3 regions of the Streptomyces sp. NPDC058619 genome follow, and region 2 is predicted to be linked to each of the others. Evidence: predicted binding sites of a transcription regulator. Region 2 holds the regulator's gene; each other region holds the start of a gene.
What was found. The regulator HrcA, encoded in region 2, represses chaperone genes, less so after heat shock. The targets are predictions, from matches to a motif close to TTNGCACTCNGNNNNNCNGAGTGCNAA.

Region 1: a site for HrcA is predicted at 3,955-3,981, ahead of groES (co-chaperone GroES). Genes of this name have one in related genera too.
Region 3: a site for HrcA is predicted at 3,850-3,876, ahead of groL (chaperonin GroEL). Genes of this name have one in related genera too.

The regions. Positions count from the first base shown of each region.
Region 1 is NZ_JBHXQN010000001.1:197,159-203,149, reverse strand. Features, by position in the region: gene ACFWTC_RS00935 (polysaccharide deacetylase family protein) at 209-1,069, shown strand; gene ACFWTC_RS00930 (polysaccharide deacetylase family protein) at 1,066-1,956, shown strand; gene ACFWTC_RS00925 (FtsW/RodA/SpoVE family cell cycle protein) at 2,005-3,426, opposite strand; gene ACFWTC_RS00920 (hypothetical protein) at 3,606-3,923, shown strand; gene groES (co-chaperone GroES) at 4,078-4,386, shown strand; gene groL (chaperonin GroEL) at 4,523-5,991, shown strand, end outside.
Region 2 is NZ_JBHXQN010000023.1:16-6,006, reverse strand. Features, by position in the region: gene ACFWTC_RS22350 (ribonuclease Z) at 1-392, opposite strand, end outside; gene ACFWTC_RS22345 (histidine triad nucleotide-binding protein) at 396-755, opposite strand; gene ACFWTC_RS22340 (16S rRNA (uracil(1498)-N(3))-methyltransferase) at 880-1,623, opposite strand; gene ACFWTC_RS22335 (nitronate monooxygenase) at 1,620-2,711, opposite strand; gene dnaJ (molecular chaperone DnaJ) at 2,856-3,995, opposite strand; gene hrcA (heat-inducible transcriptional repressor HrcA) at 3,996-5,012, opposite strand; gene ACFWTC_RS22320 (MBL fold metallo-hydrolase) at 5,172-5,897, shown strand.
Region 3 is NZ_JBHXQN010000021.1:27,567-33,557, forward strand. Features, by position in the region: gene ACFWTC_RS21265 (trehalose-6-phosphate synthase) at 1-77, opposite strand, end outside; gene ACFWTC_RS21270 (glucosyl-3-phosphoglycerate synthase) at 124-1,074, opposite strand; SAM riboswitch class I at 1,260-1,416, shown strand; gene thrC (threonine synthase) at 1,410-2,708, shown strand; gene ACFWTC_RS21280 (MoaD/ThiS family protein) at 2,742-3,020, shown strand; gene ACFWTC_RS21285 (cold-shock protein) at 3,418-3,627, shown strand; gene groL (chaperonin GroEL) at 4,006-5,628, shown strand; gene ACFWTC_RS21295 (GNAT family N-acetyltransferase) at 5,739-5,991, opposite strand, start outside.

The DNA of each region.
Region 1 (5,991 bases), on a different contig from region 2:
CCGTACCGGCCCGGCCCCGGCCCCTTCGCCCGCCCGACGCGGGGGCGGTGTGGGCCACTCGGTGGAAGGTGGGGTCCCGCTCGCGGTGTCTTCCCGGGAGGTTGCGTGCCCGGTGCCAGGATGCGCAACTATGCAGCTAGTCGGACAAAAGGAAAATAAGACGCTACACGGTCACCGGTACGCGGCGGGTCCGCGCGGCCGGTTCGGGGTGGCCGTGGCCGCCCTGCTGGTCGCCGCCCTCGGGACGGCGTGCTCCTCCGGGTCCGAGGCGCCGGAGAAGCCCAAGGCGGGCAAGGGCACGGAGGCGGGCGCGGCCGGCGCGCTCAGCGCCGCGGAGAAGGCGAAGGCGGCCCAGCAGGCGCGCATCGTCGCGGCGAAGAAGTGGGGGCTGGTCAAGCCGCCGCTCACGGCGCCGGCGGCGCCGAAGGAGAAGCCCGAGATCACCACGCGCGACGGCTTCGAGGTCGAGGACCAGGAGGAGTACCCGCCCGTCTTCACCACCGTGCCCACCGAGGACAAGGTCGTCTTCCTGACGATCGACGACGGCGCGGAGAAGGACCCCGAGTTCCTGAAGATGATGCAGGAGCTGAAGATCCCGTACACGGCGTTCCTCAGCGACTACGTCGTGAACGACAACTACCCCTACTTCAAGCAGATGCAGGCCGCGGGCGTCACCCTGAACAACCACACCCTCAACCACCGCTACATGCCGGCGCTGTCGTACGAGAAGCAGCGCCAGGAGATCTGCGGCCAGCAGGACACGATCCAGAAGCAGTTCGGCAAGCGGCCGACGCTCTTCCGGCCGCCGTACGGGAACTACAACCAGGACACGCTGCGCGCGGCGAAGTCCTGCGGCATCAAGGCCGTCCCCCTGTGGAACGCCGAGGCGTTCACCAACCGGATGGACTACCGGGAGTGGGACCGCGACCTGCACCCCGGTGACATCATCCTCACGCACTTCCGGGGGCGGGAGGACTGGAAGGGGACCATGCCTGACATGATCCGTCATGTCATGAAGACCGTCACGGACAAGGGGTACTCCGTGGCCCGCCTGGAGGACTATCTGTGAAGCACGCGCGCCGGTTGGTAGCCGGAACGCTGGCGGCCGGCGCGCTCGCGCTGTCCCTGACGGGGTGCGGGGACAGCGTGGACCCGATCGAACGGCTGGGCCGCAAGGCGACGCAGGAGGCCCCGGCCGCCGGGCCCTCCGGCACTCCGTCGGCGCCCCCCTCGGGGTCGCCCTCGGGGCCGGGGAGCCCCTCGGACGAGGCGTACCGGAAGTGGGGCCTGACGGCCCCCGTCGCCTACGCGCCCAAGCCCGCCCGGAAGCCCGGGCGTCCGCAGGCCGCCCCGGGCAGGGCGGCCGTGGTGGACCGGATACCCGTCGCGCCGGACGACAAGGTCGTCTTCCTGACCTTCGACGACGGCGCGGAGAAGGACCCCGAGTTCCTGAAGATGGCGGCCGACCTGAAGCTGCCGATCTCGATGTTCCTCACCCACAGCGTGGCCTCGGCGGACTACGGGCACTTCGAGCAGCTCCGCGACAACGGCTCGGCGAGCACGGTCAACAACCACACGCTGACGCACCCGAACCTCCGGACCCTGCCCTTCGCGGCGCAGAAGAAGGAGATATGCGGCCAGCAGGACCATCTGGAGAAACGCTTCGGCACGCGCCCGGCGCTCTTCCGGCCGCCGTTCGGCAACTACAACGACGACACCCTCCGGGCCGCCGCGGAGTGCGGGGTCAGCGACGTGGTGCTGTGGCGGGTCTCGATGCAGATCAACAACTTCCAGTACTCCGAGGGCTCCGCCCTCAAGCCGGGGGACATCGTCCTGGCGCACTTCCGGGGCCCGTCGGAGCTCAAGGGCGCCACGGAGACCCAGATGACGACGCGGATGCTCCAGCGGATACAGGAACAGGGCTTCCGGATAGGGCGCCTGGAGGACTACCTCTAGCCGTGGCCGTGGCCGTGGCCGTCCCCGGCGCCGCCCGCCGGCCCGCGGTCAGCCCGCCCCCGCCGTCGCGGCGCCCGTCCCCGCCGACACCGGGGTGTTCGTGGTCTCCGCCGGCCCCGGGGTGTCCGCCTTGCGCTGGCGCTCCGCGCTGTCGCTGATGCGCAGGAGCAGCGCGATCATGATCCAGTTGGCCAGCAGGGACGAGCCTCCCTTCGCCAGGAACGGCAGCGCCTTGCCCGTCAGGGGGATCAGGCCCGTGACGCCCCCCGCGACCACGAAGACCTGCAGCGCCAGCGCCGAGGCCAGCCCCACCGCCAGCAGCTTGCCGAACGGGTCGCGGGCGCCCAGCGCCATCCGCAGGCCCCGCTGCACGAGCAGCGCGTACAGGAGCAGTACGGCCATCACCCCGGCCAGGCCGAGCTCCTCACCGACCGTGGTGAGGATGAAGTCGCTGCGGCCCGCGAACTTGATCAGCTCCGGATGCCCCAGGCCGAGGCCCGTCCCGGAGATGCCGCCCGTGCCGAAGCTGAACAGCGCCTGCGCCGACTGGTCCGAGGTGACCCCGGCCGGCCGGTTCTCCCAGTAGTACGAGAGCGGCTCCAGCCAGGCGGCGACGCGCGCCCTGACGTGCGGTTCGGTCGAGCCCACCACGAACGCACCGAGCGAGGCCATGACGAGGCCGCACGCGATCCAGCCGGTGCGCTCGGTGGCGACGTACAGCATCACCACGAACACGCCGAAGAAGATCAGCGAGGTGCCGAGGTCGCGCTCGAAGACGAGCACCAGCATCGAGACGATCCACACGGTGACGATCGGGCCGAGCTGGCGCATCGGGGGCAGCCGCACGCCCAGGACCTTGCGGCCCGTCAGGGCCAGCGAGTCGCGGTGGATGACCAGGTAGCCGGCGAAGAAGATCGCGATCATGATCTTCACGAACTCGCCGGGCTGGAGCGAGAAGCCGAAGAGGATGATCCAGCGCTTCGCGCCGTACGTGTCCGCGCCGAAGAACGCCGGCGCGATCAGCAGCACCAGCGCGACCGCCATCGTGATGTAGATGAACCGCTGGAGCAGCCGGTGGTCGCGCAGCAGGGCCAGCACCACCAGGCAGGCGGCGACCCCGACCACCGTCCACATCAGCTGGTCCGGCGCGTTCGCGTCCGCGCCGTACCGCTCGATGTACCCCTGGTCGAGGCGGTGCAGGAGCACCAGCCCCAGCCCCGTCAGGAGCATGGCCAGCGGGAAGAGCAGCGGATCGGCGCAGGCCGCGAAGCGGCGCACGCCCAGGTGCCCCACGAGCGAGAGCAGCGTCATGCTGACTGTGAAACCGGCCAGGTTGGGCGGCAGCTCGTCGTTCATCGCGAGGCCCGCGCAGGCGTGGCCGATGACGGCGATGACGACGACGAACACCAGGAGCAGGGCCTCGGTGCGACGGCGGGCGCCCGCCGTCGTCAGGGGGTTCAGTCCACGCACGGGATGCCGCCGCCGTCCTGGGGGGAGGCCGAGGAGGCGGGCGCGGAGGGGGGTGCCCCGTCCCGGGACGCCGGGGGTGACGCCCCACCGGACGCGCCGCCGGACGCCTCACCGGACGCCGCGGGCGTGCCCGGTGCGGAGGGAGCGGTGTCCGGTGCGCCGGGGGCGGCAGCGGCTTCGTGTCCGATCTGCTCTGCAATGAGGCACTTTATCTTCATATCATCTGCGACGTTCACGTCCTCCCCGTGGTTCCTTCCGAACCGCTCGACGGGGAGTGTCGTGAAGCGGGGCCGCAGCCGCCGAACGGTCAGCAGTCGCAGGACGTCGTGACCGACGAGGGGTGGGACCTGCTCTCGTTCGTGCAGCAGGCGAAGAACCTGTCCGGCCGTTCGCGGTGGGAGGAAAAACGGTCAGGAAGGCCGTGGGGGCCGGGATTTCGCCGCGTCCGGGGTCCGTCGCGCGCCACACCCGGCGGCGAGAATTGGCACTCCGCTTGACCGAGTGCTAATCGCCGGAATAGTGTCGCACCTGGCACTCACCCCTGGTGAGTGCCAACGCAGCGACAGGTAGGTCCGGCACCCGCGACGACGGATCGACCTGGTCGCCACCTCAGACAGTTAACCCCGCATCTCCGAAGGGGGAGGTCGGAACGTGACGACCGCCAGCTCCAAGGTTGCCATCAAGCCGCTCGAGGACCGCATTGTGGTCCAGCCGCTCGACGCCGAGCAGACCACGGCCTCTGGCCTGGTCATCCCGGACACCGCGAAGGAGAAGCCCCAGGAGGGCGTCGTCCTCGCGGTGGGCCCGGGTCGCTTCGAGGACGGCCAGCGTCTCCCGCTGGACGTCTCCGTCGGCGACATCGTGCTGTACAGCAAGTACGGCGGCACCGAAGTGAAGTACAGCGGCGAGGAATACCTCGTCCTCTCGGCTCGCGACGTACTCGCGATCGTCGAGAAGTAATTCGCTTCCAGATTTTGTTTGAGCTGCGCCCCTGGTCACCCTGCTGATGCCGGGCGGCGAGGGGCGCAGTTCGTTCTAGGCGGTGGAGGTCGCGGTGAGCGGCCGAGGATCGCAACGAGAGGACTGAACCGCTCCCATGCCGAAGATCCTGAAGTTCGACGAGGACGCCCGTCGCGCCCTCGAGCGCGGCGTCAACAAGCTTGCCGACACGGTCAAGGTGACGATCGGCCCCCGTGGCCGCAACGTCGTCATCGACAAGAAGTTCGGCGCCCCCACCATCACCAACGACGGTGTCACCATCGCTCGCGAAGTCGAGCTGGACGACCCGTTCGAGAACCTGGGCGCGCAGCTCGTGAAGGAGGTGGCGACCAAGACCAACGACATCGCGGGCGACGGCACCACCACCGCCACCGTGCTGGCCCAGGCGCTGGTCCGCGAGGGTCTGCGCAACGTCGCCGCGGGCGCGTCCCCGGCCGCCCTGAAGAAGGGCATCGACGCCGCGGTCAAGGCCGTCTCCGAGGAGCTCCTCGCGACCGCACGTCCGATCGAGGACAAGTCCGACATCGCCGCCGTGGCCGCGCTCTCCGCGCAGGACCAGCAGGTCGGCGAGCTCATCGCCGAGGCGATGGACAAGGTCGGCAAGGACGGTGTCATCACCGTCGAGGAGTCCAACACCTTCGGCCTGGAGCTGGAGTTCACCGAGGGCATGGCCTTCGACAAGGGATACCTCTCGCCGTACATGGTCTCCGACCAGGAGCGTATGGAGGCCATCCTCGATGACCCGTACATCCTGATCCACCAGGGCAAGATCTCCTCGATCCAGGACCTCCTGCCGCTGCTGGAGAAGGTCATCCAGGCCGGCGCCTCCAAGCCGCTGCTGATCATTGCCGAGGACGTCGAGGGCGAGGCGCTCTCCACCCTCGTCGTCAACAAGATCCGCGGCACCTTCAACGCGGTCGCCGTGAAGGCCCCCGGCTTCGGTGACCGTCGCAAGGCCATGCTCCAGGACGTCGCCACCCTCACCGGTGCCACCGTCATCGCGGAGGAGGTCGGCCTCAAGCTCGACCAGGCCGGTCTGGACGTACTGGGCACCGCCCGCCGCGTCACGATCTCCAAGGACGACACGACCATCGTCGACGGTGGCGGCAGCCACGAGGAAGTCGTCGGCCGTGTCAACCAGATCAAGGCCGAGATCGAGTCCACGGACTCCGACTGGGACCGCGAGAAGCTGCAGGAGCGCCTGGCGAAGCTCGCCGGCGGCGTCTGCGTCATCAAGGTCGGCGCCGCCACCGAGGTGGAGCTCAAGGAGAAGAAGCACCGCCTCGAGGACGCCATCTCGGCGACCCGCGCCGCGGTCGAGGAGGGCATCGTCTCCGGCGGTGGCTCCGCGCTCGTCCACGCCGTCAAGGTCCTCGAGGGCAACCTCGGCCTGAGCGGCGACGAGGCCACCGGTGTCGCGGTCGTGCGCCGCGCCGCCGTCGAGCCGCTGCGCTGGATCGCGGAGAACGCCGGCCTCGAGGGCTACGTCATCACCGCGAAGGTGGCCGAGCTCGACAAGGGCCAGGGCTTCAACGCCGCCACCGGCGAGTACGGCGACCTGGTCAA
Region 2 (5,991 bases):
GAGGCCTCCCGCGCCAGGACCCCGCCCCGGGCCACCGGCTCCTCGCGCAGCGCCACCGTCTCCCGGTACGCCGTCGCGTACCGCAGCCGGTCGAAGAACTTCTGCCCCGAGGCCGGGTAGTGCGCGGTGACGGGGTGCGGGACCCGGTCCAGGTTGATGCGCTGGATGACGCCGGCCAGCCCGAGGCTGTGGTCGCCGTGGAAGTGCGTGACGCAGATCCGGTTGATGTCGTGCGCGGCGACCCCGGCGCGCAGCATCTGGCGCTGGGTGCCCTCGCCCGGGTCGAAGAGGATGCCCTCGCCGTCCCAGCGCAGCAGGTAGCCGTTGTGGTTGCGGTGGCGGGTGGGCACCTGGCTGGCGGTGCCCAGGACCACGAACTCTCTGACGGACACCGTCTATCCCGGGGGCCACTCGAGGCCGCGTCCGCCGAGGACGTGCGCGTGCGCGTGGAAGACGGTCTGGCCGGCGCCCGCGCCGGTGTTGAAGACGATCCGGTAGCCCTGGCCGTCGACCTTCTCGTCCGCGGCCACCTGACCCGCCTCGCGCAGCACGTCGGCGGCTACGCCCGGCTCGGCGGCGGCGAGGGACGCGGCGTCGGGGTAGTGGACCTTGGGGATGACGAGCACGTGCGTGGGCGCCTTCGGGGTGATGTCCCGGAAGGCGATGGTCGTCTCGGTCTCCCGGACGACGGTCGCCGGGATGTCCCCAGTGACGATCTTGCAGAACAGGCAGTCGGCCTGCGGTTCCCCGGCCATTGGTGCGCCTCCCGTGACGGTGATCGGTCCGGGCATCGTATCCAGCCCGGCACCGGTCACGCCGGGCGCCCGGTTACCCGCGCCCGCCCGGCACCGGCGGCCCGCCGGGTCAGGCCGGGCCGGGTCAGGACCAGCGCCCCGTCCGCGCCAGCAGGACCGCCGTCGCGGCGGTGCCCGCCGTGGACGTGCGCAGGACCGAGCGGCCCAGCCGGTACGGGTGGGCGCCGGCGGCCGCGAACGCCGCGAGCTCGTCCGGAGAGACCCCGCCCTCCGGGCCGACCACCAGCACGACCGAACCCGCCGCGGGCAGGGCCGCCGAGGCCAGGGCCTGCGAGGGGGTGTCGCGGTCCTCGTGCAGAACCATCGCCAGGTCGGCGCCGGCCAGCAGCGCCGCGACCTGCTTGGTGGACAGGGCCTCCGCCACCTCCGGGAAGCGGACCCGGCGGGACTGCTTGCCCGCCTCCCGGGCCGTGGCCCGCCACTTGGCCAGGGACTTGGCGCCGCGGTCGCCGCGCCACTGGGTGATGCAGCGCGAGGCCTGCCACGGCACGATCGCGTCGACGCCGGTCTCGGTCATCGTCTCTACGGCCAGCTCGCCCCGGTCCCCCTTGGGGAGCGCCTGGACCACGGTGATCCGTACGGCCGGCTCGGCCTCCTCGAAGACCCCGGAGACCGACACGACGAGCCGGTCCTTGCCCTCCGCGGCCTTGACCACGCCCTCCGCCCAGCGGCCGCGGCCGTCCGCGAGGACCACCGCCTCGCCCGGGTTCAGCCGCTTCACGGACACCGCGTGCCGGCCCTCCGGGCCGTCCAGGACGAACTCCGCTCCCGCGGGCACCTCTTCGACCACGAACACCGGGGCGGTCATGACACACTCCTCATCTGCATTGCCTTCAACGTGCGCTGCGCCTCGGCCAGTTCGGCCGCCAGCACCTCCACCAGCTCCCCGGCGGGCAGCGTCCGTGCCAGCCTGTGCCCCTGCCCGGCCCACAGCGCCATGCCCTGCGGGTCGCCCGCCGCGGCGGCCGCCTTGCGCAGCCCCGAGGTCAGGTGGTGGACCTGCGGGTACGCGGCCGGGGCGTACGGCCCGTGCTCGCGCATGAAGCGGTTGACCAGCCCCCTCGCCGGCCGCCCGGAGAAGGCGCGGGTCAGTTCGGTCCGTACGAAGAGCGGGTCCGTCAGCGCCTTCTTGTGCAGCGGGTGCGCCCCCGACTCGGGGCACGCGAGGAAGGCCGTCCCGAGCTGGGCCGCCTCGGCGCCCGCCGCGAGCAGCGCCGCGACCTGGGAGCCCCGCATCAGACCGCCCGACGCGATGATCGGGAGGGCCACCGCTTCCCGTACCTGCGCCACCAGCGCGAGCAGCCCGACGGCCGCGGTGCCGTCGGCCTGCGGGTCGTCGCGGTGGGTGCCCTGGTGGCCGCCGGCCTCCACGCCCTGGACGCACACCGCGTCGGCGCCCACCTCCTGCGCGCCGCGGGCCTCCTCGACGGAGGTCACGGTGACGACGGTGTACGTACCGGCCTCGCGCAGCGCGGTGAGCGCCGCGCCGGAGGGGCGGCCGAAGGTGAAGGAGACGACGGGGACCGGGTCCTCCAGGAGGATCGCGAGCTTGGCGTCGTAGCCGTCGTCGGAGGTGCCCATGATGTCGTCGGCGGCGAGGGAGATCCCGTACCAGTTCGCCTCGCCGGCCAGCTGTCCGCGGTACGCCTCGACGGCAGCCGGGTCCACGTAGCCGGTCTGCGGCAGGAAGAGGTTGACGCCGAACGGGCGCCGGGTGAGGGCGCGCACCTGCTTGATCTCCTGGTACATGCCGTCGGCGGTCTTGTACCCGCCGGCCAGGAAGCCCAGTCCGCCCGCCTCGCACACGGCTGCGGCGAGCGGCGGACACGAGGCGCCGCCCGCCATGGGAGCCTGCACGATCGGGTACGGAGAGAGACCGTTCGGTGCGCTGGACATGGACTGCATCGTGCCATGTCCCGCTCATCGCACCGAATCACGGCATTCGCCGGGCATAGTCCGCATCCGGCCCGCCGGGCCCGGTGCGGCGAGCCCGGCCGGGGGTGTCCCCCGGCCGGGCTCGTACGCGTTCCCGCGGGCCGCTCAGCGGCCGTTGAAGGCGTCCTTCAGGCGGCTGAACAGGCCCTGCTGGCCCGGCGCGAACTGGCCCGTGGGCCGCTCCTCGCCGCGCAGCTTCGCCAGCTGGCGCAGCAGCTCCTCCTGCTGGGCGTCCAGCTTGTTCGGGGTGGTGACCTCGACGTGCACGATGAGGTCACCGCGCCCGCCGCCGCGCAGGTGCGTGACGCCGCGCCCGTGCAGCGGGATCGCCTGGCCGGACTGGGTGCCGGGCCGGATGTCGATCTCCTCCAGGCCGTCCAGCGTCTCCAGCGGGCACTTGGTGCCCAGGGAGGCCGCCGTCATCGGGATGGTGACCGTGCAGTGCAGGTCGTCCCCGCGGCGCTGGAACGTCGAGTGCGGCAGCTCGTGGATCTCCACGTACAGGTCGCCGGCGGGACCGCCGCCGGGGCCGACCTCGCCCTCGCCCGCGAGCTGGATCCGGGTGCCGTTCTCGACGCCGGCCGGGATCTTGACCGTGAGGCTGCGGCGGGACCGGACCCGGCCGTCGCCCGCGCACTCGGGGCACGGGGTCGGGACGACGGTGCCGAAGCCCTGACACTGCGGGCAGGGGCGCGAGGTCATGACCTGGCCCAGGAACGACCGGGTGACCTGCGAGACCTCACCGCGGCCGCGGCACATGTCACATGTCTGCGCCGAGGTGCCGGGGGCGGCGCCCTCGCCGGAGCAGGTGGTGCACACGACGGCCGTGTCGACCTGGATGTCCTTGGTGGTCCCGAAGGCCGCCTCGTCCAGTTCCAGGTCCAGGCGGATCATGGCGTCCTGGCCTCGGCGGGTCCGCGAGCGCGGTCCGCGCTGCGAGGCCTGGCCGAAGAAGGCGTCCATGATGTCGGAGAAGTTGCCGAAGCCGCCCGCTCCGAATCCGCCCGCGCCGCCGCCGCCGCCCGAGGAGGACAGCGGGTCACCGCCGAGGTCGTAGACCTGCTTCTTCTGCGGGTCCGAGAGCACCTCGTACGCCGCGTTGATCTCCTTGAAACGCTCTTGCGTCTTGGGATCGGGGTTCACATCCGGGTGCAGCTCGCGCGCAAGCCGCCGGAATGCCTTCTTGATCTCGTCCTGGGAGGCGTCGCGGCGCACGCCGAGAACGGCGTAGTAGTCCGTGGCCACTTACGACTCCGCCAGGATCTGTCCGACGTAACGTGCCACTGCGCGTACCGCTCCCATCGTTCCGGGGTAATCCATGCGGGTCGGTCCGACCACGCCGAGTTTGGCGACGGATTCGCCGCCCGAACCGTAACCGACCGAGACCACCGACGTGGAGTTCAGCCCCTCGTAGGCGTTCTCATGCCCGATCCGTACGGCCATTCCCGACTCACTGGCCTCGCCCAGCAGCTTGAGGAGCACGACCTGCTCCTCCAGCGCTTCGAGCACCGGCCTGATCGTCAGGGGAAAATCGTGTCCGAAGCGGGTGAGATTGGCGGTACCGCCAATCATCAACCGTTCCTCGGCTTCCTCAACCAGGGTTTCGAGGAGCGTCGCGAGCACGGTGGACACCGTGGCGCGGTCGTCGGCCTCGAAGGACTCGGGGAGGTCCTGGACGAGCGGGGGCACGTCGGTGAAGCGGCGGCCGACGACCCGGCTGTTGAGCCGGGCCCGCAGGTCCGCGAGCGAGACCTCCCCGAAGGGGGTCTGGCAGTCGATGAGCCGCTGCTCGACGCGCCCGGTGTCCGTGATCAGTACGAGCATCAGCCGGGCCGGGGCCAGCGACAGCAGCTCGACGTGGCGCACGGTGGAACGCGTCAGTGAGGGGTACTGGACGACGGCGACCTGCCGGGTGAGCTGCGCGAGCAGCCGCACCGTGCGGCCGACGACGTCGTCGAGGTCCACCGCGCCGTCGAGGAAGTTCTGGATGGCCCGCCGCTCGGGCGTCGACAGGGGTTTGACCCCCGCCAGCTTGTCGACGAAGAGGCGGTAGCCCTTGTCGGTGGGGATGCGGCCGGCGCTGGTGTGCGGCTGGGCGATGTAGCCCTCGTCCTCCAGGACGGCCATGTCGTTGCGCACGGTGGCCGGTGAGACGCCGAGCCGGTGCCGCTCGGTCAGCGCCTTGGAGCCGACCGGCTCCTCGGTCCCGACGTAGTCCTGGACGATGGCGCGCAGCACTTCGAGCCTGCGTTCACTGAGCATCGCGCACACCTCCAGCTGTGGTCCGTCGCCGTGTTCCGCCGGCATGTTGCCGGCTCTCCGTTGGCACTCTGGTCGTTCGAGTGCCAGCGATCCCCCGCTCAGTGTACGGCCGGGTAGTGAGGCCCTGGCAAGGGCGGCCCGTCAGGGTAGCGTCGCGGCATGGACGTGCGATGGGAAGAGGCGGGCTGGGAACGGCTGACCGGACGGGCCGGGCGGCGGCGTCTTCCGGTGTGGGACTGCACCGTGGGACTGGTGGTGGGAGACGATTCGGTGCTCCTGGTGGACCCCGGCTCGTGCGTGCGTGAGGGCGCGGAGATCCGTGCCGAGGCCGAGCGGCTGACGGGTCGCCGCGTGACCCATATCGCATTCACGCACGGGCATTTCGATCACGTGCTGGGCGCGGCCGCCTTCTCCGGGGCCGAGGTGTACGCCGCGGTCGGGCTGGACTCCGTCCTGGACGCCCGGCGGGAGTCGCTGCGGCGGTCCGCGGTGCGGCACGGGCTGGCCGGGCCGGAGGCGGCGGAGGCCGTCGAGCTGCTGGTGCTCCCCCGGCACCCGGTGTCGGGGGAGTGGACGCTGGAGCTGGGCGGGGTGCGGGTGCTGCTGGCCAACGTGGGGCCGGGGCACACGGGGCACGACCTGGCGGTGTTCGTCCCGGGCGAGCGGGAGGCGGTCTTCTGCGGGGACCTGGTCGAGGAGTCGGGCGAGCCGCAGGCGGGCGGCGACGCGGTGCCGGCGCGCTGGCCGGACGCCCTGGACCGGCTGCTGGCCCTGGGCGGCGACGACGCCCTGTACGTGCCGGGTCACGGAGCGGTGGTCGACGCGGCCTTCGTCCGTGCGCAACGCGCCACACTGGCCGCGCGTTTCGGCGTGTCGGAGGCGTGATCGCCGCGCCTCTCCTAGATGAGTGAGTCCAAGGGATGGCCTGCGGACATAGGACGAGGGCGTCCAATGTCAGTGTGTGAAGACGGACCTGGAC
Region 3 (5,991 bases), on a different contig from region 2:
GCGCTGAGCTCCCCGTCGTCGGAGAGGGCGTAGGAGAGCGGGCCGCGGTTCGCTGCAACGAGTACCTGAGAAGCCATGCCGCCAACCTAGCCGGGCCCGGCTCCCCTCAAACCGCCTGATTCGTCACGCCACGCGGCGTACGGCGTACTCCTCGACCTCGCGCATCGGCGGCCGCTCCTCGGTGTCCACCGCGTAGGTGCGCGGCACGAAGCCGTCCGGGCCCCGCTCGAACTGCGTCAGCTCCGGCCGTACGAGGTGCCCGCGCGAGAGCCGCAGCTGCGCCGTGCGGTAGATCGCCGCGGCCATCCGGCCCAGCGCCTGCCCGTCCTGGTGGCGGTGGACCCGTACGCCCACGTCGACCTGGGCCAGCGCGTCCAGCCCGACGGTGTGCAGCGCGTCCACCAGCAGGCCCAGCTCGACCCCGTACCCGACGGGGAAGGGGAGGCGCTCCAGCAGCGAGCGCCGCACGGCGTACTCGCCGCCCAGCGGCTGGACGAAGCCCGCCAGCTGCGGCCAGTGGAGGTTGAGCAGGGGCCGGGCGACCAGCTCCGTCACCCGCCCGCCCTGGCCCGGCGCGTCGCCCAGCGGGCGGTCGTACATCGCCTTGACGAACTGCACGTCGGGGTCGGTCAGCAGCGGTCCCACGATGCCGGAGACGAAGGAGGCCGAGAAGTCCCGCAGGTCGGCGTCGACGAAGCACACGACGTCCCCGGTCGTGGCCAGCAGCGAACGCCACAGCACCTCGCCCTTGCCGGGCAGCGCCGGGATGCGGGGCAGGATCGCGTCGCGGTGCTCCACCCGGGCGCCGGCCTTCGCCGCCACCTCCGCGGTCCGGTCGGCGGAGCCCGAGTCGACGACGAGGAGTTCGTCCACGAGGGGGACGGGCAGCCCCTCCATCAGCTCGCGCCGGATCACCTCGACGATCTCGCCGACCGTCGCCTCCTCGTCGAGTGCGGGCAGCACCACGCTGACCGTGACGCCCGTCGCCCGCTTCCGTTCGATCAGCTGGGCGAGCGGTCGGTCGGCGGCGGCCCAGGAGCGCTCGGCCAGCCAGCGCTCCACCTCTTCCAGCACTCTCGGCACTCCCTGGTTACTCGGCGGTATAAGCCGAAATGTGATCCATCTCGCGGTTCGGACGGCTGTCTCAACCACCCGGACCTTCCGTTACAGTCTTGAACAACGCGAAGCACCACCGCATGCCGGGGGTGCTCGCCCACAAATGCCCGGACGCGCCAAGAGCGCGCGGCCCGGTGCCATACCGCTCATCCAGAGGGGCAGAGGGACACGGCCCGTTGAAGCCCCGGCAACCCTCCAGTCGGTTCTCGCGATGCGTTCTGCGCACACTCCGCGAGGTCCCCGGCTAGGGAAGGTGCCAATTCCGTCTCATGGCGAAGTGCGCCATGGGGAAGATGAGGAGAAAGGGCCTCGCCATCATGGCTGCACAGACTGAAACCACCTCTGTCGATCTCGGACCCGCCACCGGCCTTTCCTGTCGCGAGTGCGGTACCCGCTTCGAACTCGGCCCCATCTTCGCGTGCGTCGAGTGCTTCGGACCGCTGGAAGTCGCCTACGACCTTCCCACCGGTGACCCCGAGGCCCTGCGCGCCGCGATCGAGGCCGGCCCGAACAACATCTGGCGTTACGCGCCGCTGCTGCCCGTCCCCGCCGACGTGGCCTCCAAGCCGAGCCTGAACCCGGGCTTCACCAAGCTCGTGGACGCGGCCAACCTGGCCAAGGAGCTCGGCGTCACCGGCAAGCTCTACGTCAAGGACGACTCCGGCAACCCGACGCACTCCTTCAAGGACCGCGTCGTGGCCATCGCCGTCGAGGCGGCCCGCGCCTTCGGCTTCACCACGCTCTCCTGCTCCTCCACCGGCAACCTGGCCGGCGCCGTCGGCGCCGCGGCCGCCCGCGCCGGCTTCCGCTCCTGCGTGTTCATCCCGCACGACCTGGAACAGGGCAAGGTCGTCATGGCCGGTGTCTACGGCGGCGACCTCGTCGGCATCGAAGGCAACTACGACGACGTCAACCGCTTCTGCTCCGAGCTCATCGGCGACCCGCTCGGCGAGGGCTGGGGCTTCGTCAACGTCAACCTGCGTCCGTACTACGGCGAGGGCTCCAAGACCCTCGCGTACGAGATCTGCGAGCAGCTCGGCTGGCAGCTGCCCGACCAGCTGGTCATCCCGATCGCCTCCGGCTCGCAGCTGACGAAGATCGACAAGGGCCTCCAGGAGCTGATCAAGCTCGGTCTGGTGGAGGACAAGCCGTACAAGATCTTCGGCGCCCAGGCCGAGGGCTGCTCCCCGGTCTCGACCGCCTTCAAGGCCGGTCTCGACGTGGTCCGCCCGCAGAAGCCGAACACCATCGCCAAGTCCCTGGCGATCGGCAACCCGGCGGACGGCCCGTACGTCCTGGACATCGCGCGGCGCACCGGCGGCTTCGTCGACGACGTCAACGACGAGCAGGTCGTCGAGGCCATCAAGATCCTGGCGCAGACCGAGGGCATCTTCGCCGAGACCGCGGGCGGCGTGACCGTCGGCGTCACGAAGAAGCTGATCGAGGCCGGGCACCTCGACCCGGCGCTGACCACCGTCATCCTGAACACCGGTGACGGCCTCAAGACCCTGGAGGCGGTGGCCGCGGACAGCGGGCAGACCGCCACCATCCGCCCGAGCCTGGACGCCTTCCGCGCCGCCGGCCTGGTCTGATCCTCCCTCGCACACCGGAAAGGCAGTAGCGCCATGAGCGTCAACGTCCGCATCCCCACCATTCTGCGCACCTACACCGGCGGCAAGGCCGAGGTCTCCGCCGAGGGCGCGAACCTGGCCGAGGTCATCGACTCGCTGGAGAAGAGCCACCCGGGCATCGCCGCGCGCGTCCTGGACGACCAGGGCAAGCTCCGCCGTTTCGTGAACGTCTACGTGAACGACGACGACGTGCGCTTCGAGGGAGGCCTGGAGGCCGTCACCCCGGACGGCGCCGGCGTCTCGATCATCCCGGCCGTCGCGGGCGGTTGCTGACCGACCGTGCGGTGACACGCAAAACCGAAATTGCCCCCTCCGCTAATAAGCGGAGGGGGCAATTCTGCTTGATTGGGCGCGGTAGGGTTGGGGAAGTCCCCTCCGCTGTTCTTGCCCGCCGCATATGAACGGGTCGCGTGAGGGTCGACATCGGGTCAATGTGCGAGTGCGCTATGGGGCTTTGGCGAGAGATGCCGGGCCCGAGTTGCCCTGGAATATGCCAAATTTTCACTCTTTTTCAATGTTTCCAGGTGGCCGGAATTCTCGTCGGATTGACCTGTTGCAGACAGCACCGGCGCGGATACATTCAGCCTCGGTCGACGCGTTCCGACGCAAGTTCTGACCCGGGATCGCGAAGTGCGTTCCTGCGCAAGGGCCAGTAATAGGGGAGTTAGGCATGGCTCAGGGCACCGTCAAGTGGTTCAACGCGGAGAAGGGCTACGGCTTCATCGCGGTCGACGGTGGCGCGGATGTGTTCGTCCACTACAGCGCCATCCAGATGGACGGTTACCGCACCCTTGAAGAGGGTCAGCGGGTCGAGTTCGAGATCTCGCAGGGCCAGAAGGGGCCGCAGGCGGACATGGTCAAGCTCGCGGCCGCCGGCTAGTCCCCACGCGATCGACCAGCGACGCACACGTACGGCGTGCACGGTCGTACCGACGTACGACGTATGTATGACGTGCGAGGCACTACGAGGGGCCCACATCCTGGACAAGGGATGTGGGCCCCTCGTGCGTCCGGCCCGCACGACCCGTGCGGCGCCTGCTTCTTCCGGGGGTGTTGACCGAAGCCGCTTGCACTCGAGGGTGCCGAGTGCTAATCATTGGCGTTAGCACTCTCCCGGTGAGAGTGCTACTAAAACGAGGACCGGGTCGGTGAGGCCCGCAGCGTCCGGCGGGAAGGAACCGCCGGTCGCGCAGGCCGTCCGTCGCGGGCGCGGGCGCGGTCCGGAGCAATCCACCCCTGTCCGGGAGGACCACTTCAGATGGCCAAGATCATTGCGTTCAACGAGGAGGCCCGGCGCGGTCTCGAGCGTGGGATGAACCAGCTCGCCGACGCCGTCAAGGTCACCCTTGGCCCCAAGGGTCGCAACGTCGTCCTTGAGAAGAAGTGGGGCGCCCCCACGATCACCAACGATGGTGTCTCCATCGCCAAGGAGATCGAGCTCGAGGACCCGTACGAGAAGATCGGCGCCGAGCTGGTCAAGGAAGTCGCCAAGAAGACGGACGACGTCGCCGGCGACGGTACGACCACCGCCACCGTGCTGGCCCAGGCCCTCGTCCGCGAGGGTCTGCGCAACGTAGCCGCCGGCGCCAACCCGATGGCCCTCAAGCGTGGTATCGAGAAGGCCGTCGAGGCCGTCTCCGCCGCCCTGCTTGCCCAGGCCAAGGACGTCGAGACCAAGGAGCAGATCGCCTCCACGGCCTCCATCTCCGCCGCCGACACCCAGATCGGCGAGCTCATCGCCGAGGCGATGGACAAGGTCGGCAAGGAAGGCGTCATCACGGTCGAGGAGTCGCAGACCTTCGGTCTGGAGCTCGAGCTCACCGAGGGCATGCGCTTCGACAAGGGCTACATCTCGGCGTACTTCGCCACCGACATGGAGCGCATGGAGTCGTCCCTCGACGACCCGTACATCCTGATCGTCAACTCCAAGATCGGCTCGGTCAAGGACCTGCTGCCCCTCCTGGAGAAGGTCATGCAGTCCGGCAAGCCGCTGCTGATCATCGCCGAGGACGTCGAGGGCGAGGCCCTGTCGACCCTGGTCGTCAACAAGATCCGCGGCACCTTCAAGTCCGTCGCCGTCAAGGCCCCGGGCTTCGGCGACCGCCGCAAGGCCATGCTCGGTGACATCGCCATCCTCACGGGCGGCACGGTCATCTCCGAGGAGGTCGGCCTCAAGCTGGAGAACGCCGGTCTCGACCTGCTGGGCCGCGCCCGCAAGGTCGTCATCACCAAGGACGAGACCACCATCGTCGACGGTGCCGGCGACAGCGACCAGGTTGCCGGTCGCGTCAACCAGATCCGCGTCGAGATCGAGAACTCCGACTCGGACTACGACCGCGAGAAGCTCCAGGAGCGCCTCGCGAAGCTGGCCGGCGGCGTGGCCGTCATCAAGGCCGGTGCCGCGACCGAGGTCGAGCTCAAGGAGCGCAAGCACCGCATCGAGGACGCCGTTCGCAACGCGAAGGCGGCCGTCGAGGAGGGCATCGTCGCCGGTGGCGGCGTGGCCCTGCTGCAGGCCTCCGCGGTCTTCGACAAGCTGGAGCTCACGGGTGACGAGGCGACCGGCGCTGCCGCCGTCAAGCTCGCCCTGGAAGCCCCGCTGAAGCAGATCGCCGTCAACGCCGGCCTCGAGGGTGGCGTCGTCGTGGAGAAGGTCCGCAACCTGACCCCGGGCTGGGGTCTGAACGCGGCCACCGGCGAGTACGTCGACCTCATCGCCGAGGGCATCATCGACCCGGCGAAGGTGACGCGCTCCGCGCTGCAGAACGCCGCGTCGATCGCCGCGCTGTTCCTGACGACCGAGGCCGTCATCGCCGACAAGCCCGAGAAGGCCGGTGCCCCCGCGGGCGGCGGCATGCCGGGTGGTGACATGGACTTCTGATCGGCCCCGGCTGATCGGCTGTTCTCGAACGAGGGCGGCACCCCCCGCGGGGGGGTGCCGCCCTCGGGCGTTTCCCCGGCCGCCTGGAGCGGGGGACGTGATCGGCCGGGTCAGAGCTGCTTGAGGAAGTACACGTCCTCGTGGCCGCCCGGGAAGCCGGGGACGCGGGCCGTCTCCACGTAGCCGTGGCGGGCGTAGAAGGCCGGGGCCTGGAAGGTGAACGACGAGACGAGGACGGTCGCGCAGCCGCGCCGGCGGGCCTCGTCCTCGGCGGCTGCCAGCAGCCTGCCGCCCCAGCCGTCGCCGCGGCTGTCCTCGCGCACCCAGGTCAAGCCGATGCCCGCCCGGTCGCCCCAGCTCCAG